3 regions of the Pseudoalteromonas sp. T1lg21 genome follow, and region 2 is predicted to be linked to each of the others. Evidence: predicted binding sites of a transcription regulator. Region 2 holds the regulator's gene; each other region holds the start of a gene.
What was found. The regulator sigma-54, encoded in region 2, starts transcription at its own class of promoters, with help from an activator protein. The targets are predictions, from matches to a motif close to GTTGGCACGNNNNTNGNNT.
Positions count from the first base shown of each region.

Region 1: the regulator sigma-54 is predicted to act here: its motif matches at 8,221-8,239, upstream of C2M25_RS04840 (formate/nitrite transporter family protein).
Region 3: the regulator sigma-54 is predicted to act here: its motif matches at 5,425-5,443, upstream of C2M25_RS19965 (TorF family putative porin).

Region 1 is NZ_PQBX01000006.1:49,977-60,217, reverse strand. It holds gene C2M25_RS04875 (GyrI-like domain-containing protein) at 1-85, shown strand, start outside; gene C2M25_RS04870 (hypothetical protein) at 165-671, opposite strand; gene C2M25_RS04865 (alpha/beta hydrolase family protein) at 805-1,815, shown strand; gene C2M25_RS04860 (alpha/beta hydrolase) at 1,862-2,743, opposite strand; gene C2M25_RS04855 (HupE/UreJ family protein) at 2,866-3,918, opposite strand; gene C2M25_RS04850 (DUF3500 domain-containing protein) at 4,015-5,238, opposite strand; gene C2M25_RS04845 (bifunctional protein-serine/threonine kinase/phosphatase) at 5,439-7,196, opposite strand; gene C2M25_RS04840 (formate/nitrite transporter family protein) at 7,200-8,051, opposite strand; gene C2M25_RS04835 (nitrate regulatory protein) at 8,571-9,854, shown strand; gene C2M25_RS04830 (AIPR family protein) at 10,107-10,241, opposite strand, start outside.
Region 2 is NZ_PQBX01000001.1:84,707-94,947, forward strand. It holds gene rapZ (RNase adapter RapZ) at 1-44, opposite strand, end outside; gene ptsN (PTS IIA-like nitrogen regulatory protein PtsN) at 45-497, opposite strand; gene hpf (ribosome hibernation promoting factor) at 501-788, opposite strand; gene C2M25_RS00425 (RNA polymerase factor sigma-54) at 816-2,312, opposite strand; gene lptB (LPS export ABC transporter ATP-binding protein) at 2,428-3,153, opposite strand; gene lptA (lipopolysaccharide transport periplasmic protein LptA) at 3,150-3,671, opposite strand; gene lptC (LPS export ABC transporter periplasmic protein LptC) at 3,661-4,215, opposite strand; gene kdsC (3-deoxy-manno-octulosonate-8-phosphatase KdsC) at 4,212-4,763, opposite strand; gene C2M25_RS00450 (KpsF/GutQ family sugar-phosphate isomerase) at 4,767-5,738, opposite strand; gene C2M25_RS00455 (calcium/sodium antiporter) at 5,742-6,710, opposite strand; gene C2M25_RS00460 (ATP-binding cassette domain-containing protein) at 6,959-7,777, shown strand; gene mlaE (lipid asymmetry maintenance ABC transporter permease subunit MlaE) at 7,770-8,549, shown strand; gene mlaD (outer membrane lipid asymmetry maintenance protein MlaD) at 8,563-9,111, shown strand; gene C2M25_RS00475 (MlaC/ttg2D family ABC transporter substrate-binding protein) at 9,114-9,791, shown strand; gene C2M25_RS00480 (STAS domain-containing protein) at 9,784-10,077, shown strand; gene C2M25_RS00485 (BolA family protein) at 10,083-10,241, shown strand, end outside.
Region 3 is NZ_PQBX01000065.1:105,229-115,469, reverse strand. It holds gene rplE (50S ribosomal protein L5) at 1-148, opposite strand, end outside; gene rplX (50S ribosomal protein L24) at 165-479, opposite strand; gene rplN (50S ribosomal protein L14) at 490-858, opposite strand; gene C2M25_RS19985 (AsmA family protein) at 1,134-3,077, opposite strand; gene C2M25_RS19980 (hypothetical protein) at 3,307-3,726, shown strand; gene C2M25_RS19975 (helix-turn-helix transcriptional regulator) at 3,735-3,935, shown strand; gene C2M25_RS19970 (hypothetical protein) at 4,087-5,253, shown strand; gene C2M25_RS19965 (TorF family putative porin) at 5,541-6,218, shown strand; gene C2M25_RS19960 (aldo/keto reductase) at 6,282-7,178, opposite strand; gene C2M25_RS19955 (YIP1 family protein) at 7,346-8,056, shown strand; gene C2M25_RS19950 (efflux RND transporter periplasmic adaptor subunit) at 8,104-9,270, shown strand; gene C2M25_RS19945 (ABC transporter ATP-binding protein) at 9,270-9,977, shown strand; gene C2M25_RS19940 (ABC transporter permease) at 9,970-10,241, shown strand, end outside.

The DNA of each region.
Region 1 (10,241 bases), on a different contig from region 2:
GTGCCCGCATATTCGAGCATATAAAACTGACTTTGAGTTTTATAAAAGCAGTGAAGAAGTTGAAGTATTCATTTCGGTTGAATAACGCCAAACCCTAATTTTAGTGTAAAGCCCCATTACAGATAAAGCCGCTTATTGCGGCTTTTTATTTGCTAAAAGGTATATTAATCCTTGTTGTTATCTTCAAGAATAAGATTCTTTAAAATGGGTCGTACAACGACCAAGATTAAAGTAATAAGTACTATCGCGGCCATTATTATGCGAACTAATCGGAGAAACCATTCAGTTTGATGAATAGGCCTATTTTCCTTTGCTTCTTGTGATTCAAGTAAGGCACATGCTTGTGGTATTGAACTAAATGTATCTTTATTTGGATAATCAAAGACGAAACCTACTTTAGCAAGTGCTAGCCTTGCTTGGTCTGAATGAAGAACATCGACGTACAAAATATGATTTTTAATATCAGCCTTGTAAGGGATCTCTTCAACGTCCAGTACATCGACTATCTTGACGGCATTGACTAAGCGCATATCTTGTACCAAAGGCCGGTATTCAGGAGCTCGAGACCATATAATTACAAATATAGCGAACCCCAAGGATAAACATAATAACCCCCACAAGGTGTAACGCTTAGGTAGTAACTCTAATATATGCGGCGGTTTATTGCTCATTATGACTTCCAATTCAATAAGTTAACTTTCAAAATATAAAAGTTTTGATACGTAAAAAAGTAGTTATATACAAATAACCATCATTTAAGTTACTGTGGATTCGTAACTTTTAGTCACCAATAAGGATGTTGTTGTGTATAAATTACTACTCTTTGCCAGTCTATCTCTCGCTGTTTTTTCTACCAGCGCAGCGAAAATTATCGATGATGAACACGTCACAAAAGAAACAGACTGCTTCACAGGCATCTTTGCTGACTATGATTCGTGGCACCAATTTATTGCGCAAAAGAATAAACGCAAAGCTAAAAACGAAGAAGCCTACTTAAAGCGCATTAAAGCCTTTGAAGAAATCTTTCCACAAGAAATGTTCGATAACTTTAAAGCTAATTTAACCTGCCATAATTTTAAATATCAGGTCGATAATGTTGAGGTGCTTGGTTATATCATCAAACCTAAAGTCATCAAGAATAAGCTTCCAGTATTAATTTATAACCGCGGCGGTAACGGTAATTTTGGCAGTGTTTATTTTGCTGCAATGATGCGCAATTTATTTCCTTTAGCAGAGCAAGGCTTTGTGGTTATCGGCAGCCAATACCGCGGTACATCAACTAAAAATGATGATTTAGATGAGTTTGGTGGCAGAGACGTTAACGACGTACTTGCGCTTATTGATTTTATTCCGCACATAGCAAGTGCAGATGAAAACCGTATTGGTATGTTAGGAGTAAGTAGAGGCGGCATGCAAACCCACCTTGCAATGCAACACACAAACAAGGTTAAAGCCATTGCAACCATTGCGGGAGCGACCGATTTAGTCAAAGAGCTTACGTTTAGACCTAATATGGAAAAAAACGTGTATGTGCGTCGTATTCCCAATTATAAAGAGAACAAACAAGCAGAGCTTGAAGCACGCTCTGTTATGAACTGGGTTGATAAGCTATCGCCTAAAGTGCCCATATTACTTATTCATGGCAGTGACGATAAACGAGTATCGGTCGAGAACTCAATTCAATTTGCCAAAGCACTAGATAAGCATCATATACCCCATAAACTTGTGGTGTATGACGGTGACAATCACTTTTTAATGAACCATAAAGAACAACTAGAATCAGAACTAGTTAATTGGTTTAACACCTATTTGTAACTTTGTTTTAAAAGTAAGAAGGGCCAAATAAGGCCCTGTTTTGCCATTACTTAGCCATATTGAAATGATTAAAAGCCCCATCTAGTGCACTGCGAACGGATTTTTTTGCGTTTTGTTCATGGTCAGCTCCTTTGTTGATGTGGTGCTGCCAGGTAAGGTCGTTTGGTGCATGCTTTTGAAGAGCATTCACTAAGCCATTAAAAGCACCGGTTATGATTGGATTCTCATCACCACCTAATGTGACATAAAAATAGTGAATATTGCCTGCTGTATTAGGTAAGCTTTTACTGAACTGTTTTACGACAACATTATCGTCATACCAAGCCGCAGGGCTAAAAGCAAAGTATGCATTAAATAACTCTGGTTTAGTAACCATGGTATATAACACAAAGCTCCCTCCCGCCGAAAAACCTGTTAGCGTGCGCTGCCCGCTAATACGGTACTCTCCCTCTAAATAGGGGATTAGCTCTGTTTCAATAAACTTTAAAAACACATCAGCTTTACCAAATATTTCTCGTTGATTTTGATTGATTGGGCGCGCTTCTATCGCCACATCCTTACGGGCGTAAGGTGGCACTAAATCACGATTTCGTGTGTCATGCCAAAACAGGTTCGGGATGGCCACGAGAATAACCTCATGCTTGTCATCGGTGCTTTCAAGAAAACTTAAAGCGTCATCCCAAGTATCAAGGTTAAAATTGCCGTCAGTTTTAATTATGAGCGGATAAGCTTTGTTAGGGTTGTAGTTTTTGGGCAAGCGAATGAAAACTCGGCGCATTTCTGAAAGCGCATTCGACTTGATATCTATATCAATAAAGCGTGAACTATAGTGCTGTTGGTATTTCATCGCGATATACAAGCCTGTAGCTAACAAGACAAATGTAATAAGCCAAGCTAGATACTGAAATCTAAATTTTAGTAATGCCATTTTATATCCTTAATCAATAACTTAATGACACTACTTCAATTATAAATATTAGTTAATAAGACAATTGTAACAGGGTATTAGTTAGCCTCTTTCACCGACTTAACTGTGATACAAGATATTCATTACACACTTCGCTCAATAATCCAATAGCTCGCAGCCGCCATTGCCAGCACTGATAATGTAATTCGAATAGCATTATAAAAATAAGTTCTGGCAAGCATTGCTAGCACGGGTACAACGCAAATAACGATTAACAACTGCACAGTTTCAATACCCAGATTAAATGCAACCAATGCAACGATAATAGCCTGAGTATCAAACCCCATATGGCTCATTTCTATCGCGAATGCTTGACCATGGATAAGCCCAAAAATAAATGCTATCCACATAGCTGACTGCGAAAAGATCGGCCTGATTGCATTCAACGCCGAAACTAAAATAGAGGCCGCAACCAAAATCTCAATTGGCTTTGCAGGAAATGAAATATAACCAAGCGTCGTCAGGGCTAGCGTTAATGAGTGTCCGAGTGTAAAGAAGGTGACAATTTTAGCTACCGACATAACACATTGGCGCACAGGTGCCACTGATTGCCAGCGCTTATTGGCACTAACTAGAGGGGCGGGCAAAATTAAACAAAGTAAAAATAGCAAATGATCTATACCCGCTGCAATATGGCTCATACCATTTACAAACATCAGCTTAAACTGAGACCATGCAGTGATTTTTTCAGGCTCTATAAATAAGGTTTCGCGCTGATAGCGGATCAACCCTATGGTTGCTATGTCTTGACTTGCTTTAAGTACTTCATGCATATCGTTGCGATACGAAACATAAATTTTGTGAGTAACAACTCGGTGTAAAATGGCATTGTAATGCAAAGAAAAACCACTGGTATCAAAATTATCTGGTTTGATAAATTGCATCTTCATTACCATAAACAGTACGTTATCAAATTCATGGATAGCAAAATCATCAACCTTTTGTGCTGTTAACGACTGAGAATTTTGTGTTGTGATACTTACATGTGTTTGCATGTAGTCTTGTAAAGCCGAGAAATTAACCTGCTTTAGATCATCACTTTGTGAAGGAAATAAACTTTCATCAGCTAAACGTAATTGATCGAGGGGTATATAAATTTCGAGTTCAATCTGTGGTTTATGCGTATCAATAAACACAGAACTCGTTGAAGCAGAATGGGCAAAGGCTTTGGTACAAAAGAGGCTGACCAAAAAGGTCAGCCCAAATAGGAGATTAATTACTGCTTTCATGGCTTATAAATTATTACCATAATCCCAGCTCTTATCCCTGAACATTGTATGGTAGTGAGTTTCATCACTGATAATCACCCCATTTTGACACGCCACCTCAATCCAAAGGTTAGGGCCATCAATACGCATATAAGTCCCGGCAACATCCACATCAACACCAGCCGATTCAGTGCCAGCCCAGGCAATGTAGGTATCTGCATAAGCAGAACTCGTTACATAGCTTAGCGTTAAGTTTTCAACCACTTCTTCAGGGTAGTCGTTGATCCACTGCTCGATTGCTGCTGTAACCAGTGCTTGTTGATCCTGCGTTAAACTTGAAACAAGGATCCCTTTGCGATTATCACCTGTAGGGTAATCAGTTGGTAACGTACCACTTCCGTTATCTGGGCCCATTAATACATCTGAATAGCTTTCACCGCTTAAGTAAGCCTCAGCAAGCTCAGACTCACTTAACGAGTCAAACATAGCAACGAGGGCATCACCTTCATCCGCAAGCGGGGCATAGCTTGCCGAGTCTAGTTCAAAGCTGACTTTAGGTTCAGTACCAATATGGTTTGGCACAGGGTAACCATCGCCATTTAAGTAAGTAATGTTATAAGCTAAGTGGTGACCACCTAACTGCAACATCCAGTCGCCGCTCACATCTGGGTCGCCAAAAAACGCCAGATAATATTTACCAGATGAGTAAGCAGAACCACCACCTAGCTCATTTAAATAATCATCCGCAGCAATAACACCTAAGAAATCTTGATAGCCATCATCACTCAGCGCCGCTTTCGCAACCATCATCGCCGCTTCAAGTGATTCATCGTCTAATGCCCCAAGTTCAATACCATTACGACTTACATTGCCCGTCGGTAAGTTTGACCACACAGTTCTTGCTTCAGAGTCTGAATAATCAAGTTGTAAATCAGCAAGTTCATCTTCATCTAACGTGTCGATTAATGCATTTGCAGCACACACGAGTGACTCTAGGCTGGTATCGAGCTCACAGTCACCTAGACTGATATCACTGAAGTCACTGACACTAATTGAACCTGAGCTACTTGAAGAGCCACTGTTGTCACTACCACTGTTGTCAGTACCGCTGTTATCAGTACCACTGCTATCGCTAGTCGATGTATCTGTATCTGATGACGACGATGAGTCACTGCCACCACAAGCCGCTAAGTTTGCCAATAAGGCAACTACTGCCAGTGATTGCCACACCTTTTTACCTAATTTCATAACCAAATTCCCTACATGAATTATTGCTTAAAAAATTACCACAGAGGCAAGGTTGAAAAGTGTAGAAAATATGTAGATCACCAAATGAATTATGGAATTTTATTCACGAAACAAGCCTATTTAGTGAAGGTCAAAAAGTAACTTCGCACTTTAAAATTAGGTATACGTCATCAGCAACTTCGGTTATCTGCTTAGCTTTATCACTCAGAGCTGCTCACCCAATTTATAATTAATAACAGCGCTAAAACAGCAGAAACAAGTTGCCAAAAGAGCACCGGGTTACGCTCAATGAGCGGTAACAATCTATTATAAGCAGGGTTTGGATTATGCATATCAAACAAAAACTCAGATAAACTTAGATAGCGTTTTTGCATATCAGGTTTACAGGCTTTGTTGATTGCGGCATCAACCCATACTGGGATCTGTAAATTATTATGTAGCAAAGATTTATATTGGAGTCGATGTAGCTCTTTCAGATTAGACACTTTAGCGACTGAAGTATCATAAGGATAGGTTCCGCTGAGTGCATGATAAGTCATCACAGCTAATGCAAACATATCACTGCTCAGTTCGGGCCAATACCCCAAAAAGTATTCTGGTGCGCTATATAACATGTCGCCCGGTATGTGCAAAACATCATCACTTTTACTAAATTGCTGACCATGTAAACTGGCTGAGCCTAAATCCAATAAAACGAGATTATCGTATTGATCAATCATGATATTTTCAGGTCGAATATCTTGATGCAAAATACCTTTGCTATGCAATGCGCCTAACGCTGAGACAAGTTGTGTTAGCCATGCTCTTACTTGCTGTAAATTTGCATGACCATTATCGTTTAACCATTGCCTTAACGTTATTCCTTGCACTCGCTCTGTCAGCGTGTAAAAGGCATGCCGTGTAGTCTCACAGTGCCCTCTATTAACAACGTGTGGGTGGTCAACTTTGGCAATTAACCACTCTTCTTTTGCTAGCTCATCTAAGTAATACAGCTCAGCTTGCAAGGATAAAGAGGGCACTTTCATCACCGCAGTGGCCCCAGTGATCGTGTTGTGAACTTCAAATAAAGAACTTCTGTCGCTTTTGTGAAGCTGATTAATAAGTTTAAAATTATCAACGATATCACCGACACTCAAGGCATCAGGCAAAGGTAAAAAACCATCAGAAGTGTACTCAACCGTTTCTCTGGGATCAGCGGCACGTTGTTTAATCGCGACAATACTGAGGTTGTCATCGCTTGCGTTAGCCAAAGCAAGTTCAGCAGCCTTTTGACATGCATGTTGCAATTGCTGTTCACTCTCACAATTGGCAAATAAGCCCAATAATTGCTCAGCTGAAATAAACTCAGTAATACCATCCGTAGCCAAAATAAAGCAATCACCTATGGCTAGGTCGATTTGCTGAACATCTAACTGTAAGTTTGAACGTATACCCAATGCATTACTTAAATATTGCTGCCCATATTCATCAGCTACGCGATGCTGTTGGCTAAAATGGCTGATTTTACTGTTTCTAATTCTGAATATACTTGAATCGCCACAATTAAATAAATTGGCTTTCTTATTGGCTAAAATTACCCCTGCGAAAGTGCAAACAAACCCTTGATCAAAGTTATCTTGATATTGGCTATGTTGGGTTTTTGCTAGTAATTGAAGGTTAATCACTTCAAGTACTTTTGTGCCAGCTCTGGCTGCAGACCATACATCACTGGTACGTAAATATTCATCACAGAAAAGCATCACAGCCAAGTCACTTGCATGCTGACTGACTTGGCTGCTACTTATGCCGTCTGCAACAGCAGCTACAGCCCCTTTTGAGCGAGACTCTGTTAATACGGGGATAGTGCATTTAACACTATCCTGATTAACCGCTTTGTTCCCGCGAGATGTATAAAACCCTGCTATTACATCGGCTGTCATAGTTAATGCGTCTTTGTTGTTTTTGTACATTGATTGCATTAATTACTTAGCAATTACATTGTCACCAATAGGAGCTGCAGTTGTCGCTAACTTGCGCTTTGGTTTTGTACGATAGTGCGTTGTGTACAAAGTCAGTCCTGTAAATGCTAGACCACCTACCAAGTTTCCAAGCGCAGTTGGAATTTCATTCCAAATTAAATAATCAACAACAGAGAAATCACCACCCATGATCAAGCTAAATGGGAACAAAAACATGTTTACAACCGAATGTTCAAACGCCATAAAAAAGAACAGCATAATAGGCATCCACATGGCAATCACTTTACCGCTAACATGTGTTGACACCATAGCACCCACAACACCCATAGATACCATCCAGTTACATAGCATGCCACGGATAAAAATGGTCATCCATCCTTCAAAACCGTATTTAGCATAACCTAATGTACGCGCTTCACCGATACTAGCGACCTTAGCTGCAATAGCCCCACCATCGGTATTGAAGCCCATGGTAAATACAAACGCCATCATGACAGCAACGGTCAGAGCGCCAGCAAAGTTGCCAACAAAAACCAATCCCCAGTTTCGCAAAATTTGTGGCCAAGTAACGCCTGGCCGACGAGCAAGCCAAGCTAATGGTGTTAACATGAACACACCGGTTAATAGATCAAACCCCATTAAATAAAGCATACAAAAGCCTACAGGGAACAGTACCGCACCGAGCAGAAATACACCGGTTTGCACTGCAACTGTAATCGCAAATACAGCAGCTAACGCTAAAATAGCACCTGCCATATATGCACGAATAATAGTGTCACGCGTGGACATATATATTTTTGATTCGCCCGCATCCACCATTTTTGTAACGAAGTCACTTGGTAATAAATAAGCCATGTTATTCACCTTTCATTGTTAATCTCTAATCTGTTTCACAGTTAAAATGACCATTTTTCAGGCAAAAAAAAACGCCCGCACCGACTCTTACTTTTAAGAGCAGGTTGCGGACGCCATTGTCCTTTGCATTTCCAATTGTCACAGCCTATTCAACTGTTCACAATTTATTAAACAAGTTATATGCCAAAAGTGATAAAAAAATAAAAACTCTTATATTCAATAAGTTGTGAAATTTAATTTTATTCTTAGAATATTAAAAATTAACATTTGCTTTACTTTGGCGCATTGCACGCATCACTTTGGGGCGAAACGCTGAACTAATTAAAAAGGACTGAACTAATTTGAGCAATAAATCATGAGTTCACTTTTGTTAAAAATTTCTGTAAACCCCATTTACAGTGGCACAACGCAAATAATATTCGAGCAAAACTGATTTTACCTTGCTTAAAAATGACTATTAATTTTTAGGGAATAATAATTGCTTAGTGGCATCTATGAAATATTAGTAATTAAAAATCTATGCCGACAACCTCAACGAGTACCAAACGCTTCTTACTTGCTGCAAAGCATGCCGAGCTGAATAGCTTACATTCGCTATCGTCAAACTGTAAAATTGTCATGGCAGCAACACAGATGATCCATCAGCTACAAAAAGAGCGTGGTACAACGAATGTTTATCTAGGCTCAAAAGGCGTTGCCTATAAAACAAATTTACCAGTGCAATTTAAGCATACCTCAGAGGCGGAAGAGCAACTTCGTGCTTTATTAAAATCAAAATTCTTAAATAACGACGCTATCCACACGCAAGCACGATTATTAACATCAATCACTTTAGCTTCTCAAGGTCTTGAACAGCTACCAAAGTTAAGAAAGCAAATTCAAAAACTACAGATTACACCTTTAAAATCTACCGATGCGTATTGCCGATTAATTAGTAAAATCATAAACCTAATATTTGAAGCAGCGGATGTATCAAGTGATGCATCGATAACAAAAATGTTAGTTGCACTGTTTAATTTCATTCAAGGTAAAGAGCTTGCAGGGCAGGAGCGTGCTTTAGGAGCCATTGGGTTTTCGCAACAAAAACATGAGCCAAAAATATTATCGAAAATGCATGAACTTGAAAGCGCACAACACGACGTATTTGAGCGGTTTTTAGAGTTTTCGGTTAGCCAAGAACAAACAGCCTGGCAAGCAATACAGCTCTCTGAGCTAACTAAAGATATTAATAAACTCAGAGCGATGTTCAATGCACTATCAGCATCAAATAGCTACACACCTGAGCTTGGTGAAGTCTGGTATGAAGTTGCAACTAAACGAATAGATGCCCTTCAAAATATCGAAACTATGCTGACTACTAGGCTAATGGAGCAAGTTCAAGTAAGGATTAAAGAAGCTGATGCTGAAATTTCGAATCACAGCCTATTGATGGAAAAAATCAGCGATGACAATGCAACTGACCCGGGTTTTAACATGCTCTTTGATCGTCGCTTCTCAGGGCTGCATAGTGAAGAAGGATCAGCAGCTGAACAACATCATGATGTTCAATCTGGGCATAAATCGTTTTATGATTTAATTTGTGAACAAGCAAACCATATTAACCAAATGAGTGCAGAATTAGAAAATGTAAAACGCGCATTGCACGAGCAAAAGGTAATAGGCAGAGCAAAAATATTATTAATGCAAAGCTCTAATGTGGGTGAGCATCAAGCACATCAACTGCTCCAAAAAGCGGCAATGTCACAAAACCAATCATTAATAGACGTTGCAAACAGCATTGTTGCCAAAGTTTCAAAAGCTTAGCAACAAATAGTCGCACCAAAAAGATAGCAAGCGTTTGATTAACCTCAGATGCTATTAGTTAACTTAACCATATAGATTAAGCAAATTAACTAAAGCCAAAGAACGAACAAAGGGGTAGTTCAAACTCGTTTTTGGACAAAAATAAGTCAGAGTATTTATTCGGTAACGCTTTGCTAAGCGGCAATTAAATAGCTGGCTAAAATCAGCGAGGAACGAGTAAAAGCCAGCTATTTTGCCCGTTTAAGCAATTTGTTATACAGCTTTCGATAATTTCTTATTTGCTTTTACTGGAAAAAGCCTCTTAGTGAACTCATCTACTACACTTTCTGTTCTAATAAAATCTCGGATTTTTTCACGACTAGTTATACCTGAATCCGAAATTATATT
Region 2 (10,241 bases):
GATTTACCTGAGCCTGAGCGACCGCTGATAATGATTAATTCCATTTATGCCTCTGCTGATATGACCTGAAACAGTTGCTGATCGGTTGTAGCACTGCGTAACTGTTTACAAAATTCTTTATCTTTAAGTCTATCAGCAATTGTTGATAAGGTCTTTAGGTGAAGCTGACAGTCACCATCTGGTACGATGAGTGCCACAAATATATCAACCGGGCGGTTATCAATAGCATCAAAATTGATGGGTGATTCACTCACTATGATAAACGCATGGGGTTCATCGGCACCGCTCATTCGACCATGGGGAATAGCAATACCGCGACCGATGCCGGTGCTGCCTAGTTTTTCTCGGTTGAGCAAAGCATCTAGGATATCTTGTTGCGATAAATGAGGAAGCTGCTGGTGGGCCAGTTCGCTGATATATTCAAGAATTCTTTTTTTGCTATTAAAAAGGACCGCAGCTTTGCTGCAGTCCTGGTTAGTAAGTGAACTTAGTTTCATAATTTAATGTCGAGCTAATTTCTCTTTGTGTTTAATGACTTGGCGATCAAGCTTATCGATCAGTGAGTCAATGGCTGCGTACATATCTTGATGTTCTGTCGAAGCGAACAATTCGCCTCCGTTTACATGTAAAGTTGCTTCTGCTTTTTGGCTTAATTTTTCTACATCTAGAATGACATGAACATTATTTATATGGTCAAAATGCCTTTCTAGTTTCGCAAACTTGGTGTTTACATAGTCTCTTAATGAATCAGTGATTTCTACATGACGACCAGTTAAATTTAGTTGCATAAGCATTTTTCCTTCTATGTAAAACGTCTAAATCAAACTCTTGCGCTGATTAGACGGAGGTATTGCTAGAGACTCACGATATTTTGCAATTGTACGTCTAGCTACTTTAATTCCTTGCTCAGCCAATATATCTGCAATTTTACTATCACTCAATGGTTTAGCTGAGTTTTCTGCGGCCACTAACTTCTTGATTAAAGCGCGTATTGCCGTAGAAGAACACTCACCACCATTTTCGGTGCTGACATGGCTTGAGAAGAAATATTTCAACTCAAAAATACCCCTCGGGGTATGCATATATTTTTGCGTTGTTACACGTGAAATTGTCGATTCATGCATTTCGACCATTTCAGCAACATCATTTAGCACCATCGGCTTCATCGCTTCAGGGCCGTGCTCAAAGAAAGCTTGTTGTTGTTGAACGATACAGTTGGTTACTTTTAATAACGTATCGTTACGGCTTTCTAAGCTCTTAATAAACCACTTTGCCTCTTGTAAGTGAGAGCGAATAAATTGGCTGTCGCTACTCGATTTTACTGAGCGAGACATAGCCGCATATTGGCTGTTTACTCTAATCTTTGGCATACAATCTGGGTTTAACTCAACCACCCAGCGACCTTTTACTTTTTTCACTGATACATCAGGTATAACGTACTCAGATTCTTCGCGTACTATGCTATCCGCAGGCTTAGGATTTAAGCTGTGAATAAGCGTCATCACTTCTTTAAGCTCATTTTCTTTAAGCTTAGTCTTTTTCATCAAAGTGCGATAGTCGCGACTCGCTAATAATTCGATATGCTCAGATAAAACCATTTTAGTTTCAGCTAAATATGGTGTGCTAGCGTCAAATTGACGAAGCTGAATACACAGGCATTCTTGTAAACTGCGCGCGCCAATACCAACAGGATCGAATAATTGTATTCTTTTTAAGACCGCTTCAACTTCATCAAGTTCGATTTCTTCTTCATCGTTATTTTGATTAAAGCTTTCGACAATATCTTCACAGCTGATCGTTAAAATACCTGAGTCGTCTATGGCTTCTACTATGGCTACGGCAATCGCTTCGTCAGTTGGGCTAAATGGCGTGAGCTGTAATTGCCACATTAGGTATTCTTGTAGGGTTTCAGTTGATGCGCCTTGGTAAATAGACTCATCTTCAGGCATAGGTCCTGATGATGTTGATGGGGCAGCACTCATGTACTCGTCCCACGTGACGTCCATTGCTAAGTCATCACTTACGGTGTCTTTATTGAGGGCGTCACTGCTTTCTTGCTCGTATTCGCTAGGTGCTTCTTCTGCAGACGCGCTTAGTTGCATATCGTCAGATTCAGCTTTTTGCTCATTCTTACCGATACTTTCTTCGTTGTAATCAGCCTCTTCCACTTCAAGTAGGGGATTACTATCAAGCGCTTCTTGAATTTCTTGCTGGAGATCCAATGTACTGAGCTGCAACAAACGAATCGCTTGTTGCAGTTGTGGAGTCATTGTAAGTTGCTGGCCCATGCGCAGCTGTAATGATTGCCTCATGTATCCCTAACAATCCTTTTTAAGTTATCGATGACTGTGCTGTGACAGTTAAAAAATTATCGATTTATTGTCATTGTTATAAGTCTAGCAGATGCTCTAGTCGGTGGCGTAATGGTTACAGCCTGAATTGCTCGCCTAGATATACATCACGTACAGTTTGGTCAGCTAATACGTGCTCAGGTGTGCCTGATGCAATTAGCTCCCCATGAGAAACAATGTAGGCTTTTTCACAAACATCAAGGGTTTCTCTAACATTATGGTCAGTAATGAGTACCCCAATACCGCGGTTTTTTAGGTGCTCAATAATTTTCTTTATATCTAACACTGAAATTGGATCAACACCAGCAAAAGGCTCATCTAAAAGGATAAATTTAGGATTTGCGGCTAATGCGCGAGCAATTTCAACGCGGCGACGTTCGCCACCTGACAGCGCCATACCTTGGCTGTCACGGATATGTTGAATGCTAAATTCGTCGAGTAAGCTGTTTAGCGTTTCTTCGCGGGTGGTTTTATTTAGATCTTTACGGGTTTCTAAAATTGCCATCAAGTTTTGATAAACCGTCAACTTTCTAAAAATTGACGACTCTTGCGGCAGATAACCAATACCTAAACGTGCGCGGCTATGCATTGGTAAAAGCGTAATGTCGTTATCATCAATGCTGATTTTACCTTTGTCGCTAGGTACTAAGCCTACAATCATATAGAAGGTTGTCGTTTTACCTGCGCCATTTGGACCAAGTAAACCAACAATGCTGCCAGCTTCAACTTCAAGGCCTACATTTTTAACCACTTGGCGGCCTTTGTAGCTCTTAGCTAAAAGCTCTGCTTTTAATGTGCTCATGGTTGGCCTTTGTTATCTTTTTTGTTTTCAACTGGAACGAGGATCGTGTGTACGCGATCTGTTGAGTTTTCGTCTTTTTCTGCGCTGATCAGCTGTTGAGCCATATCGTAGGTAATGCTTTTGGCCGTTACTTTTTGACCCGATTGAGTGACTTCAGCTTCGCCATTGAGTGTTAAGAAGCGTTTCGCAACATCGTAACGTACTTCTTGTGCACTGGCGCTCATTACGGTGCCATCAGCTTGCTTTTCTTCGAAATAAGCAGGATTACCTGTCGCGATAATTAATTCGACAGTGCCTTCGGTGTCTCCACCGTGTGCTTCAAGACGCTCAGCTGTAATACGACGATTACCATGCACGATCTCTACGTTACCTTCGAATATGCCAACGCCATCTTTTAGTTTACCAACTTGGCGGTCTGAGCTAATGCTAATTTGTGCGCCAGTTTGCTCAGCAGCCGCGCCTGAAAACGCGATCAATAAGCTTGGGATCAGGAGTAGTTTCTTAAGTTTATTGGTCATAGTATATGGTTCGTGTATGGTTAGTTAACTCAACAATTTCGGTTTTTAGATCGGCTTTTAAGCCTTTCCCGGTAATCTTTAAATTCGGTCCTGTTAGCGTCACAGGTTGCTTAGAAAACATGGTCATTTTATCAATGTCGACATTAATGTTTTCAGCTTTAATATCTTCGATCATGCCGTTGTGGGTTAAGTTTTTAGCAACCACATCCCCTTCAAAAATCAGCTGATCGTTTTCGTATAAAGTGGCTTCTTTGGCTTTTACTTGCCATACCTGCTGGTCGCCATAAATCGTAAAAATTGGTTGTTCAAAAAAGGTAAACCCTAATTGTTGATACAACTCCATTTTGGCGGCCGCCACCTTATGACTAATTTTGCCTTGTTCGTCATACGCAGTTTGCTTTAAGGCAACGGCTGTATAATCAGGCGATGCTATGATCTCATCTTCACTACTTATTGCGTCTGTTGATTGATTAAAGTACGGGTACCATAACCACACCATGCAACAAACAAAAACAATACTCAGTAAAATACGGGCTATATTCATGCGCTGGTTCCATCGCTAGTTAACGGCTTGCCGTTTTCTAACATCAGTAAATCAGTTAATTCACGCACGGCTCCAAAGCCACCCGGTAATAACGTGGTGTAATGAGCCAGCTTTTTAATAAGCGGGTGTGCATCGTTTACAGCAACAGCAAACCCCACTTTTTCCATTACTGGTAAGTCTGGACCATCATCACCAATATAGGCAATTTGTTCATCTGTCAGCGCCAGTTTATCTTTTAACTCTTGATAAGCAATCAGCTTATCTTCTTGTCCCTGATAAATGTGCTGAACTGTTAGGCTAGTCATTCGCTGCTGAACTATTTGTGAATGGCGGCCAGTAATCACCGCGACGTCAAAACCACTATTAATAAGCGCTTTGATGCCAAAGCCATCTTTTGTATTGAACGCTTTCAGTTCTTCGCCATCATTGCCTAAATAAATGCGACCATCAGAAAACACACCATCTATATCGCAGATTAGCAATTTTACTTTTTGTGCGCGCTGACTTACATCAGGGCTAAGTGGCTGGTATAGCTCAGCGAATGTCATTGCTTAAAGAACTCCTGCTTTTAATAAGTCTTGCATATTAAGGGCACCAATGGGCGTATTGCTTTGATCCACCACAATTAAACCATTGATACGCTTACGTTCCATAATGTTTAAAGCCTCTGCTGCAAGCATATCTGGGCGCGCAGTTGTGCATGAACGAGTCATTACTTGGCTAATTGCCGTACTATGAATATCAATACGTTGCTCTAAAATTCGGCGTAAGTCACCATCAGTGAATAATCCGGCTAACTTTTCATCCGCACCAATCACCGCTGTCATACCAAGGCCTTTGGCAGACATTTCAATGAGTGCATCTTTAATGCTTTGTGTTTCGCTAACAATCGGCGTGGCATCGCCCGCGTGCATGACATCATTCAATGTCAGTAATAAACGCTTACCTAAGCTACCACCAGGGTGTGAAAGCGCAAAATCGTCGGCAGTGAAACCACGGGTTTCAAGTAGCGCAACCGCCATTGCATCACCCATTACTAACGTTGCTGTAGTACTTGCGGTTGGTGCTAGACCTAATGGACACGCTTCTTGGCTAACTTTGATGCATACATGTACATCAGACAGTTTGGCCATAGTTGAATCAGGGTTGCCTGTTAATGAAATCATCTTTGCGCCAATGCGCTTAATAACAGGAATAATGCTAAGTACTTCGCTGGTCTCACCTGAGTTTGAAATACACATCACCACATCATCGCGAGTGATCATACCTAAATCACCGTGGCTTGCTTCACCTGGGTGAACAAAAAACGCCGGTGTGCCGGTGCTAGCAAGGGTCGCCGCAATTTTATTACCAACATGGCCAGATTTACCCATACCTATAACGATAGTACGACCAGTGCATTGGTACATTAGCTGGCAAGCATTATCGAAATCTTGGTTAATGTATTGCTCAATTTCTTGTAAAGCTTGTGCTTCAATTTCGAGTACGCGCTTACCCTGCGCGATAAAGCTAGGTTGTGTCATTGATTATCCTATTTGGCTAAAAATATAGCCCTGATATGCAATAAATGCGACTAACAATAAGCCACCTTCTACTCTATTGATACGGCGAGCACCTTTAAAGTTCAATGACATGGCAATCAATACAATCGTTGCTGCAATCATGATCAGTGCATCGCGGTTTGCCGCAGAAGGGTCAATAATTGATGGGTTGATAATACCCGCAAGAGGTAATACGGCGAGTAAGTTAAATATGTTTGAGCCAACGATGTTGCCAAGCGCTAAATCGTCTTCGTTCTTTAATACCCCTGCAATACAGGCTGCCAGCTCAGGTAAGCTGGTACCAATAGCAATAATGGTTAAACCAATGACTAGGTCTGATAAGCCAAAGTATTTTGCGATATCAACGGCTGATTCAACTAAAAAATGTGAACTGATTGGCAATAAAATCATCCCGATGACTAACCAAAACACGGCAGATTTAGTACTCACGTTGTCTGGCACATCTTCACATGCTTCGCTAACAAAGGGGTCATCTTGATTTTTGGCACGCAGAGAAATAATAACTAGGCCTGCTATAAACACCACAAACGCAAGCATTAAGGCGATGCCCTCAGCGAATGAGAAGTAGTTGTCTGAGAATACATACCAAGCGGCTACTGAGATTAACAGCACTAATGGCATTTCGCGTTTTAATGTCATTGATGACACAGAAAGAGGACGCAGTAAGGCTGTGACGCCAAGTACAAGTAAGATATTAGTAATGTTAGAACCAACCGCATTACCAACAGCGGTATCTGTTTTATTGGCAAGTGCCGCAGATGCAGACACCATCATTTCAGGGGCTGATGAACCCATAGCAACAACGGTTAAACCAATGATTAGGGTGGGGATCCCCATATTTTTTGCGAGTGCAGCCGCCCCATATACAAACCGATCAGCACTCCAAACGAGCGCTGCAAAACCAATAATTAAAATGACAAAAGAAGTCACCATTGTGATACGCCAACATTACTTATACAGATGACTGCAAATAGTAACAAAAGCGAGCATGAAAGTATAAGTAAAAGAATGAGCTGGCGAGCATAAAGCCATTGTCATGAGGAAACTAAATTTCAGCGGTGGTTAAGTTCTTTGCAGCTAGCTTTAGAATTTATTGAAAGGAAATATTACAAAATTTTACGATTTGTTTTTTCCATCTTGACTAAAAAACCCTTAAAATGGCAAAACTAGTGAAAAACGTTATGGAGAGCGACTTGTCGCAATCAATAGTAGAAATCAAGGATGTAACCTTTTCACGGGGCGATAGAATCATATATAAAAATATGAGTTTTAACATTCCGAAAGGCAAGATTACCGCTATCATGGGACCGAGCGGCATTGGTAAAACCACCATGTTGCGCTTAATTGGCGGTCAGCTTAAGCCTGATTCTGGTGACATTTTATTTGAAGGCAACAGCATTCCTAGCATGACTCGCAAGGAACTTTATGCTGCCCGCACGAAAATGAGTATGCTGTTTCAAAGTGGCGCGTTATTTACCGATATGTCAGTGTTTGACAATATCGCTTTTCCTTTGCGCGAACATACTCAACTTAGCGAAGATTTAATTCGTCTTGTCGTTTTAATGAAATTGCAGGCTGTCGGTTTACGTGGTGCACAAGATTTGATGCCGTCTGAGCTTTCAGGTGGTATGGCTCGCCGTGCAGCATTGGCACGTTCAATTGCCCTCGACCCAGAACTTATCATGTATGATGAACCTTTTGCGGGCCAAGATCCTATCTCAATGGGTGTGCTGGTTAAGCTGATTAAATCACTGAATGAAGTGTTAGGTTTATCATCACTTATCGTGACCCATGATGTTACTGAGGTGATGAGTATTGCTGATCACGTTATTATTATTGCTGATCAAGGGGTGATTGGCGAAGGTTCACCAGAACAAATGCAAAACCATGAATCTGAACTTGTTCAACAATTCTTAAATGGTTTATCGGATGGTCCTGTACCATTCCATTTCCCAGCTCCTGCGTACGATGATGAATTACTAGGAGTGCACAATGCTTGATCTATTTCAGAAGTTAGGTCACAAGACACTAGGGCGCTTTGCAGCGCTTGGTCGGTCTACTCAAATGTTGTTTGGTGCATTAGTGAATATGCCAAACTTCAAAAAAGGCACACCTTTACTAATTCGCCAATTATATATGGTGGGCTCTCAATCTCTTTTAATCATTATGGTATCAGGTCTGTTTATCGGGATGGTGCTTGCCTTGCAAGGTTATACCGTGCTGGTCGGTTATGGTGCAGAAGACAGCTTAGGTCCCTTAGTGGCATTGAGCTTGTTACGTGAGTTAGGCCCTGTAGTAACCGCATTACTGTTTGCAGGCCGCGCGGGCAGTGCACTTACCGCTGAAATCGGCTTAATGAAAGCGACTGAGCAATTATCAAGTTTAGAAATGATGGCGATTGATCCACTTAAACGCATTATTGCACCGCGTTTTTGGGCTGGTTTTATCAGTATGCCATTGCTTGCATTAATATTTTCTGCAGTTGCTATTATTGGCGCTCATTTAGTGGGTGTTGATTGGCTTGGTGTTGACTCAGGAAGCTTCTGGTCAATCATGCAAGCGCAGGTGTCGTTTCAACAAGATATCGTGAACGGCATGATTAAGAGTTTTGTATTCGCCATGATCGTGACGTGGATTGCACTTTATAAAGGCTACGACTGTGTTCCAACTTCGGAAGGGATCAGTAAAGCGACAACAGAGACCGTTGTGCACTCGTCATTGGCAGTATTAGGTTTTGACTTTATTTTAACAGCGGTAATGTTTACCAGCTAATTAGGGTATAAAGATGAATTCACGGAAATTAGAAATTTTAGTTGGCTTTTTTGTAGCACTTGGTATTGCTGCATTTGCATTATTAGCATTTAAAGTTGCGAATGCCGGCATCAGTGGTAGCGGCGAAACCTACCAGCTAAACGCAAAGTTTGAAAACATTGGCTCTTTAAAAGCGCGAGCGCCAATTAAAGTAGGTGGTGTGGTTGTTGGTCGAGTTGAATCTATTTTTATTCACCCGAAAGAGTTTGTGCCAGTGGTCAATATGGCGATAGATGCAAACTACCTGTGTAAGTTTTCAGACACCACATCAATCTCAATTTTAACATCAGGTATTTTAGGTGAGCAGTATTTAGGTATTAACCCTGTAATCGCTCCAGACTCTGCAGAAAAACGTTGTATGGGTGAAGATGTTACAGCCAGTGCCGATGATGCGGGACTTGATGATTTATTTGGTGTAGAGAGTAAAGCTCTTGCAGATGGTGACTACATCACAGATACCAAATCAGCACTTGTTCTTGAAGAGTTAATCGGTCAGTTCTTATTCAACCAGGGAGGTGAATAATTATGTTTAAGAAATTTATATTGTGTATTGCTGTGCTGTTTAGCCTAAACGCACATGCTGCAGAGCCTAAGGTTGACTTAAAAGACCCTTACAAAATGGTCCGTACAGTGTCTGATAACACCTTTGCGCGCATTACTAAAGATCAACCTCTTATCGCAAAAGATAAAGAACATTTACGTGTTATCGTAGAAGAAGAATTGATGCCGTACATTGATTACAAATATGCAGCACTGCGCGTACTTGGTAATCATGTATCAAAGGTACGTGCAATCGAAGACAAAGACGAAAAAGCGAAAGCGATTAAAGAGCTTCAGCGTTTCATTGATGTTTTCCAAAAGTATTTAATTGCTACTTACGCAGGTGTATTTACTCAATACACTAACCAAAGCGTTGAGTTCGCTCCAGCGCAGCCTTTCAAAGGTCAAGATGTGGTGGTGGTTAAAACGAAGATAGTTGAAGCAGGTAAACCTGATATTAGAATCGACTTTAAAGTACGAGAAGACCGCAGTGGTGACTGGGGGGCGTACGATATGATTGCAGAAGGTATTAGCTTACTTGACGCTAAACAAAGTGAATTGCAGGGCATTTTACGTCAGCATGGTCTAGATTATGTAAGTGACTTACTAGAGCAAAAGAGTCAACTTCCAGTGCAATTTAGAGGCGATGGTGGCGATGAGTAAAATCGACATTACTCAACTTGAAGATAACCAGTTTCGGGTCAGTGGTGAACTGACTCGAAATTCAATTGGCCGTGAACGCCTTCTGAACGTCAAGCCAGATTCTAAACATAAAACATGGTATTTTGACCTTTCTGGGCTATCTAGGGTTGACACAGCGGGCTTAGCTTGGTTAATTCACTCTTTCGCAGAATTAAAGCAGCAAGGTATTCACCTTGAACTGCAAAATAGCCCTGAACAATTGCAAAATTTAATGCAGTTGGGTCAGGTCACAAACCTATTTGAGTGAGATTTATGGAAACAAGCCAAGTCGAAACGTTATTACGCGACGAATTAAAACTAGATGAAGTGATTGTTAAAGCAAATGGTAGCCACTACGAAGTGATTGCTGTTGGTGAGTGTTTTGATGGTTTATCTCGCGTGAAGAAGCAACAGTTGGTTTATGGTCCGTTA
Region 3 (10,241 bases), on a different contig from region 2:
GGATCTTCTTGTCAGCTAGAGCTTCGCCCACACCCATGTTTAATGTGATCTTTTCGATCTGAGGGACTTGCATGACAGAGCTGAAACCAAACTTCTCTTGAAGCTCAGCAACTACTTTGTCTTTGTATAATTCATGCAGTTTCGCCATCATTCTACTCCAACTATTAGATAGTTTTACCAGTAGATTTAAAGATACGTAATTTCTTACCATCTTCAATCTTGAAACCTACACGATCTGCTTTACCCGTTTCCGAGTTGTAGATCGCAACGTTTGATACGTCGATAGACGCTTCTTTCTCAACAATACCGCCAGCTTGGTTCAACTGAGGAACAGGCTTTTGGTGCTTCTTGATTAAGTTGATGCCTTCGACAAATACTCGACCAGATTCAGCAACAACTGAAAGCACTTTACCGCGCTTACCTTTGTCTTTGCCTGCTAGTACGATTACTTCGTCATCACGACGGATTTTTGCTGCCATGATAGACTCCTTATAGTACTTCTGGTGCTAGTGAAACGATTTTCATGAACTTTTCAGTACGAAGTTCACGAGTCACAGGGCCGAAGATACGAGTACCAATTGGCTGTAAGTTATCGTTTAAGATAACAGCCGCATTGCTATCGAAACGGATCAAAGAACCGTCCGGACGACGAACGCCTTTTTTAGTACGCACAACTACCGCGTTTTTAACATCACCTTTCTTCACTTTACCGCGAGGAATAGCTTCTTTTACAGAAACTTTGATGATATCGCCAACCGCTGCGTAGCGACGGTGCGAACCGCCAAGGACTTTAATACACTGCACTTTGCGAGCGCCGCTGTTATCAGCAACGTCCAGCTGAGTTTGCATTTGGATCATGTTAATGACCTCCGGTGTAGAAATTACAACACGCCTTAATTTTGTTTAAAATCAAGACATTTCGGTTAAATTCCACTCAAAAAACAAGCAAGTTGTCTCTTAAGGGCGGGCAATTGTAGCAGCAATGGCAAGGAAGTGGTAGGTTATTTTTTAATTAATTTGGAATTAATCGCAATGCCTGCATTGAGGAATTACAGCAGCTTGCTGGTTTGTTATTGATTATAAAACAAACAGGGCGCAAATGCGCCCTGTTTTAGTATTTAATTAAATTTTAATTAATTACCAAATAGACCTTTTAATTTGTCTTTAATTTTATCTTTAGCTTTTTCTTTCACTTCTTCTTTCGCCGCATCACTAACATCTAAGCTATAGCCAACATCATGAAATGGACCTTTGATACGCAGTGGAATTTTAAAGCCTGTGCTGTCATCGGTCGTGCCTTGACCTTCGATTGAATCAACAATACCTGTCACTAAACGGTAATCAACAGTCGTCATTGGTAAATCAACCTTACCTGAACCAGTAATACGGACAAGCGGGCTAAGTAGCGACAAGTCTTTATTTTCACCTACACCATTAGTGAATACAAAACTGCCCTTCAATGCCGAGAAGTCTGTTTGCTGTGAGTTATCAAAGCCAGTATCTAACCCTTCAGATACTGCACTTAAGTTACCTTTTATAAGCTCTTTTGCTTTACGAACCATCTCTGCGATGTTGGCACCTTTTACCGCACCATCTGCAAACTCAAAGCCTAACTTACCATTTAATGCATTAATAAAGCTCTTTTGACTTTGACCTGTGGTCGTAAGATCCCAGTTTAGAGAGCCTTTACCCATCAACTTATCGAAACCAGCTGCATCAGTCAGTAATGGCTGTGCATCAATTTTATCTAAAGCAAAGTTGGTACTAATTTTATACGGTGTTTGCTTGGCATTGACGGTGATCACACCTTTACCATTGCCTTCATAAGCAACAAACTTATCTAGGCTGATTTTAGCCACTGCATTTTTTAGGTTCACCGTTAACTGGTTTTCACCAAGAGTAATATCATTTGCTTTTAAGCCACTTGAACGCACGACTACATTTGCATCCAATGCATTTAAGCCGCTCATGTCAATTGCAGTATCATCCCAAACAATTGGCTGTGCAGGCGCATCTGCTGCAGGCTCTGCTTGTTCTTCTTTAGCTACGCCCTCCGGTAAGTAAGGGTTTAAATCAAGCATCCCTAAATCAATATCGGCATTTACAGCTAAACGGTCACCAAGCTTAATATCGCTTTTACCTTTAATTTGCAGCTCATCTAGCGTGGCTAGTAGCTCAGTAAGCTTAAACTGCTGTCCTTTTAGGTGCATTGAACCTTTTACATTAAAGGCATTAAACGCATTTTCTTTTGCATTAAGCTCTACACCTTGCCAGCTCGCAATGTTTTTAACAGAGTCACCACTAACAGAAAGAAGCCCTTGCACATCATTACCCATTTCTGCAATTGCACCTTTAAAGTTCAAGTCGACTAAGCGAGAATCAACCTCAGTGCTGACATTAAAGGTTTCGCCTTCAATTGCTTTTACCGGTGTATCTAGCGTGACATCTAAGTTAAAGCGCTCACCCATATAGGTAATACCGCCTTTTAACTCTAAGGTCTTACGAAGAGAAGGTAATAAGATGGCTAACTCTAAATCGCTTATCTGTTGTTTTGCCCCGGTTTTACCGTCTAGATAAGTAAAAGTACCGCCATAGATTGCCACTTCACCAAGCTCGATATCAAAGTTATCTGGTAAGTTAACTGCGCTAGAACTCTTTTGCTGCTCTGTCTGTGGTTGCTCAGCAACCGCATCAAATAATTGCCAGTTTGCTTTACCATTTTTATCGGTTTCTAACAAAATCGTTGGTTCGTTAATCACAAATTTATCTAGCTTAAACTCACCGCCAAATAACGACATCCAAGGGATACGAATAGCAAGTTGTTGCATGCTCGCCATATCTTTTTGCGAGCCCGTTTGCATATTGGCAAAGTGCACATCATTCAATTCGAGTTTTAATGATGGAAATACCGACAACTTTTTATCGCCGTTAATAGTCAGACTACGACCTGTGGTTTGTTCTACTTGCTCCGATACTTTATTAAATATCGCGTCTGTAGGTATGAGAAATGGTGCTGCGACTACCAATGCAATCAGTAATACGAAGATGACACCAACGATTTTCAGTAAGGTTTTCATAATCATCCTTAAAAATGGGCAAACAATGTTCATATCATAGCGGGAGTTAGGCGCAAATGCATTGCCCAACACATAAAAAGGTTCGTAAACAAGCTTAGGTACAAGAATATGAATCAGCGCTGAAACTTTTTGATACCTACAGGTTACAAAAAAACTTGACCACATGATACCCTAGGGTTACATTGATACCTATAGGTTACATTTGAGTTGAAAATAAAAGGAAACGATTATGTCTAAGCAAGATATCAAAACGGAAGAAAAGTTTATGAGTCATAACGCATGGTTTTCAATATTCATGGGGGTCACGTTATTAATTATTAGTGTTTACCCAATGCTCAAGCAAACATCAGTGCCTTTACTGTTTATTGGTGGTGCCGCATTTATTGGTTCATTCTTTATGTTTGTAATTAGAGGTGGATTTACATGGAAACTTGGCTATCGCCTTACATATAAGGATGAATTTTTAAATACGGTTGATACCATCGCTTATAAACATGTTGTGCTTGGATTACTTTTTAGCATGGGGGCTATTTTTTTATTAGCTGATGAACTTGCTTTAAATGTATCTCATAGCATGATGGCCACATTTTACCTTGCCTTGATGTGTTTGATATATGGCGTATCAATTATTTGGCAAAGTAGAGACTAGGTGTAAAAGTGCAAAATAATATCGCTAAATTCCGTAAAGATAAGGGGTTATCGCAGCAAGAACTTGCTGATGCCATTGCAGTATCACGTAAAACCATTAGCACAGTTGAAACAGGCCGCTTTATACCCTCGGTGATTATCGCGTTAAAAATTGCTGCTCACTTTGAGCTCAGTGTTGAACAATTATTTACACTCGATGACAATGATTAATTAACCACGTCAGACGCAATCTTACTTATAAATTATCAGTAAGATTGCATCATTTCATTACTTCGGTATGATGCACGCCCCTGTTGTTTTTGCACCCTGTGTACTAAAATTAAACAACCCAATTTAGTCAAAACTGGAGTATCGATTAAGCATGAAGAAACTGCTTATTTCACCGTCAAAAATGGCGCTTGGCGAGCAAGAAAGTCAAATTTATCAAAACATCCTCAAGCAAGCCTCTGATATCAGCTTAAACCTAATGGCAGTTAAAGTAGAAAATCACCCTGAAGACTTTTTAGGTTGGTGCTATGAGCTATTAAGTGCAAGCCGCGATCGCATTAACTACGATCTGTTAGAAGATAAGCAATTACCGACACTTAAAAAACTTCATGACTTATTAATTTCTGCAATCAGCTTTTTGCAGCTAAAAACACTAAGGGTTGCGCCATGGCCTGTTATCGCAGGCTTCATCGAACAGCATAAAGAACTGATAGCGCTTGATGAGCAACTACGCTTGGCTAATTACCTTGCAGCAATTAAATCGCAATCACTCAAAGAAATGATCCCTGAAGACCGTTTAGCGTTTTCAGGTAAACACAGTGCTTCACTAGACCCAAGCAGCTATAACTTCGACGTTGAATGGTTTGCTTCTACCAAGAACGCAAAAGGTTTCCACCAAATGTTGAGTGATTTACCTGGCGCATTTGATGAAGCGCTTGCACACATTCCACTCGAGGGTGAAGTAACGCAAGAACATTATCAGCATTTTATGGTTGCTTACTTCATGGCATTTAATGGCAGCGATGAAAAACCAACGCTTGCTCCTGCTACTCGCTTACTTGCGATGCGCCGACCTGACGTGTTTACACCAATCGTAAATAGTAAGCTCGATGCTCTTTGTGCGGCATTAGGCATTACTAAGCTTAATAACCGCGATTTTGAGCGCTACTGGCAAGATGTTGTCGAAGCCATTCATAGTATGCCTTGGTTCAAAATGGCCAACGCAGCAAATGAGCTTGAACACTCTCTGGTTGAAATCAAAGCCCTATTACCGAGCTTCTTTTATTATGCAGATAAAAGTACCGCTGATAACTCAAACTATATTAAGTTGTTAAACAAACCTAAGAGTACCACGAGCTCAGCAGGTAAAAAGACCGTACGCCGTGGCAAAGAATCAGCTGAGATACTGGTAGACCGTGCACTAGCAAGCGATGATATCCCTGAACATATCAAAGCTAAGCGCGATTCAATCATCAGTGAAGTTGAAAAAGGCCGCAGCGTCGAAGAAACAATTAGTCTAATGCGTGCAATTTTCGGCTAAGTCACTCTCAAATAAGCAAAACCCGGTTGCTTCGCAATTGTGCAATCGGGTTATTTATTGCACCACACGTGTGCGCATGAATAATTCAAATAACCACCCCTTCCAAAATTAAACAAGCTTAAAAGTCTGTTTTTAAAGCGTTTAAGCATAAAATATCCCATACAAAATGAACTTGGCACAACCAGTGCAATATCGTATCCAGACAACACATAGAAAATGTCCTCAAATAATAACCAGACTGCAATCTGAAATGGGACAAAATCAACATAACAACAGGATACAGAAACATGCTAAAACTAAAAAAAACGGTCGCAGCAAGCGCCCTTGCGCTATTAACTTTGAGCTCAACATATAGCTATGCAGAAGTCACAGCAAACGCTGCGGCAACTTCAAACTACTTATGGCGTGGTCAAGAGCAAGGCGGTGGTGATGCTGCAATCCAGGGTGGTATCGACTACGCAAGTGAATCTGGCTTTTATGCAGGTACTTGGGTGTCGAATGCTAGCTGGGCTGACGACATGACTTACGAGCTAGACCTTTATGCTGGTTTTGGCGGTGAAATCAATGAAACCTTTAGCTACGATGTTGGCTACATTTATTATGCATACCCAGATGCAGCATCTTACACAGATGCAGACTTCTCAGAAATCTACGGTAGCATTAGCATGGGTAGCTTCACCTTTGGTGCAGCAATACTAGCAACATCAGCAGCAAGCGGTGACGGTACAGATTTTGGTGATTCACTTTATTTAAATGCTGACTACAGCTTCCCAGTTGGTAGTACCGGTGCAGAAATGGCCCTTCATTTAGGTCATTACTCAGGGGATTTCATTGGTGATGATGACATCATCGACTACGGCGTTTCAGTGTCGAAAGACGGCTTTACTTTCGGTCTTTCAGACAATGACATCGATGGTTCAGATGTAAAAGTGTACGTCGCTTACGCGGTTGACTTCACTTTATAAAGAATGTGTTACTTGCTGCAACACGAAGGGCCGTAAGGCCCTTTTCTCATTTTGGGCTGTACGTTAAGGCACACTATGACCAGTTGAGCCTTGCCAAATGCGATACCATTGTTCACGGTTCATTGTAAGCTGCTTAGCTTCAACCGCTGATTTAACACGCTCAATATTCCCCGTACCGAGTACCACAGACGGTGCACTTGGGTGCATTAACAGCCAAGCATAAACAACTTGATCAATGGCTGTGGCGCCAATTTCAGCACCAACCTGCTCTAGCACTGCACGTAAACGTACCGCTTTTTCATCATCACTTGAGAATATACGACCCCCAGCTAATGGTGACCAAAGCATAGGTTTGATATCGAGCAATTGGCATTGGTCTAAGCTGCCATCATCAAGCGCTTTCATTTCGTAAGGAGAAAACTCAATTTGATTGGTCACAAGCTCAAAGTCTAAACGCGACTGCAACAGGCTAAGTTGCGATGGCGTAAAATTAGATACACCAAAGTCAAGCACATCACCATTTGCTTTTAGGGTATTAAATGCTTGTGCCATTTCATCGGCGTTCATTAAGTAATCAGGGCGATGGATAAGTAATACATCTAAACGATCAGTGTTGAAGTTTTTAAGTGACTGCTGTGCTGAGGCAATTATATGCGCGGCACTTGAATCATAATGGTTTGCTTTGCCTTGCAATCCTAGGCTTGCAAACGCAGGCTTGATACCACACTTAGTGATTATTTTGATTTCATCACGAATACTTGGTTTTAGTTTAAGTGCTTTACCAAATTCGGCTTCACAACCGTATTCACCGTAGATGTCAGCATGATCGGTATGTGACACCCCCATCTCTATTGCATTTTCTAAAAAACTTAAGCATTGCTGTGGCGTTATCTGCCAATCTAACAAGCGCCAGAATCCTAATACCAACTCATCAATACAACGACCTTTGCTATTCACCATAACGACCTACTATTCCTAATAAATTCGACTCAAATTAATCCTTAAACCATATCACAGATTTACTAATCACAGCTGTTAACATACAGTTACAAAACAAATTGCTAATTTGTTACTAAACAGGATATTTTAGTACCTAAAAACAAATGTTATAAAACAAGGAATAAAAAATGAAATCATCAAATGTCATGACTGCTTTGGTTGATATTTTTATCAGCCCGAGCAAAGCTTTTAATGGCTTAAAAGAAGCAAAAGGTTGGTCTTTTGTTGCCTTTATCTTACTTGCCGGCATTCTCGCTGCCAGCATGTTTGCTTTTTACAATAAAGCTGACCCGCAATTTTTAATCGATCAACAAGTCGCTGTTGCCAGTGTAGATGCCACTATTGCAGAACAAAAAATGATTCGCCAAAGCATGGAGCAAACCATTGATTTGCAAGTTTGGTTTGCAATGTTTGGTGGCATTATTGGTCTAGCTGTTATCAATGCCCTGATGGCAGGCTATTACCTATTTGTATCGAAGCAAGACCCAGAAGCTAATTATGGTTATGGGGCTTGGTACGGCTTTGGTGTGTGGACTATGATGCCAATGATTATCTCAAGCCTTGGTTTACTCATCTTAGTATTAACTGCAAGTACTGACCAAATATCACAATCATTATTTAACTATGCTTCAATTAACCAACTTTTGATTGGCTTAGAAATTGGCCACCCATTTTACACCTTACTTGAAAGTCTCAATATCTTTTCTATTTGGGGCATTTTCATCGCAGCTATCGGTTTGAAAAGTTGGACTAATTTCACTTTCAATAAAGCGCTACTGTTTGCAGCCCTACCAAGTATTGTTATTTACGGTATTTGGACTGTAATCGCGCTCGTTTAATTCTGCTTTGAGCGGCAATATGCCGCTCTTAACATCAAGGAAGTAACATGAAAAAAGCCATTATAATTGGCCTCGCTGTTACAGCATTTGTCGCTTTACTAATCTCAAAACAAGTCACCGGCAATAAAGATGCACCAGAAATGCATATTGCAGAAGTTGAACAAGGCAATATTGCCGATTCAATTTTAGCCTCTGGTAACCTAGTCTTTAATACCCAAGTGCAACTGCGCTCAGAAGTGACAGGCCGTGTAGCTAAAGTGTTTGTCGAGGAAGGTGAAAGTGTCACTGAGGGCGATATTTTAATGCGCCTAGATACGACCGCGTTTGAATCTGAAGTTGCCCGCAACAAAGCCGTGCTTCGCGCGACCGAAATCGACATTAAGCATAGCGAAACCCGATTAAAAAATATCGAGCGTCAATTAAGCCGCCAAAAAGAGCTTTATGAAGTTGGCCTTGCTGGCCAAGAAGTGTATGAAAACCTACAAAATGCCCGCGATTTAGCAAAAATAGATATTGAAGCAAAACGTGAAGCTTACAACCAAGCCCAAGCATCATTATTGATTGCTGAAGACCGTTTAAATAAAAGCGTGTTTCGCGCTCCAATGAGTGGCCTACTTGCTTCGGTAAATATTAAAGAAGGTGAAACCGTTATTGCGGGAACAACCAACATTATTGGCTCAGACTTGATGCTAGTAGCCGATCCAAGCGCAATATTAGCCGAACTTCGAGTGGATGAAACCGATATCGCCGGTATCAAATTAGACCAACATGCAGATATCTATGCTGCCGCTTACCCAAATCAACCTTTTACTGGCAAAGTAATAAACATTGGCACATCAGCAAAAAATCAAGCCGGTTCACAAGGCTTATCATTTAAAGTCAAAGTACTACTTGATGCCACTGACCGCCAGCTATATGCCGGAATGAGTTGCCGCGCAGAAATCGCCACGAGCATTGCCGAAAATGGCTTAAAACTCCCCATCGAAGCCATTCAAAAAGAGGATGATAGCTACTTTGTCTGGAAGCTTAACGCAGATAACACAGTAACTAAAACAGCTGTTACGGTAGGTATTTCTTCAGATATCGAACAAGCGCTAACCAGTGGAGTTTCTCAGGGAGATCGTATTGTTATCGGCCCTGCTAGACCACTTAGTTCACTTAAAGAGGGTGATACGGTAGCCGTTAAAAACAGCCCTGAAAAAGGTGCTAAATAATGTCTGCGGTGATCAAGCTCAGCAATATCAATAAACAATACAAAATGGGCGAACAAGTTTTCAAAGCCCTTGATGATATTAATATTGAAATTGCTCAAAATGAGTACGTTGCCATTATTGGCCCTTCGGGTTCAGGTAAATCAACCCTGATGAACTTGCTTGGCTGTTTAGATACTCCCACCAGTGGTGACTACTATTTAAAAGATAAGTTAGTAAAGCGCATGACCGAAACGGAGCTTGCTCACCAGCGTAATGAAAGTGTTGGCTTTATTTTTCAAAGTTTCAATTTATTACCACGAGCATCCGCTCTTGAAAATGTTATGCAGCCTTTGGTGTATCGATTTATCTCTGCCAAAGAGCGAAAACAACAAGCGCTCGAATCATTACAACGGGTCGGCCTTGGCGATAAGGTCAATCACCTTTCGAGCCAGCTTTCTGGTGGCCAACGTCAACGTGTCGCTATTGCACGCGCACTAGTTACTAAACCCCATATTCTACTTGGTGATGAGCCTACCGGTAACCTGGATAGTAAAACCACCACTGAGATCATGGCGCTATTTGATGAGCTTCATAACGAAGGGCACACCATTATTTTGGTTACTCACGAACAAGATATTGCTGATCACTGCCAACGGGTTATTCGTTTGGTTGATGGCAAGGTTGTCAGTGATACCCGAAAAGGTGAAGGAGCAAGGCAACATGTTTAAATCTGCTATCGCTGTAATGGAAGGAACAAAAGCCGCATTGATGGCAATTAAAGCCAATGCAATGCGCAGTGCACTTACCTGCTTGGGCATTATTATTGGAGTTGCTGCGGTTGTGACCGTGGTGGCAGTAATGCAAGGGTTTACCAAACAAATTAATGATCAGCTTGCTGATATGTCTCCCGATGTCACCAATATCAAACCTTACACAAGTATGGAAAAAGAAATGGTGGGGCAACAAGCAAAGCTGACTTACAACGACTTTTT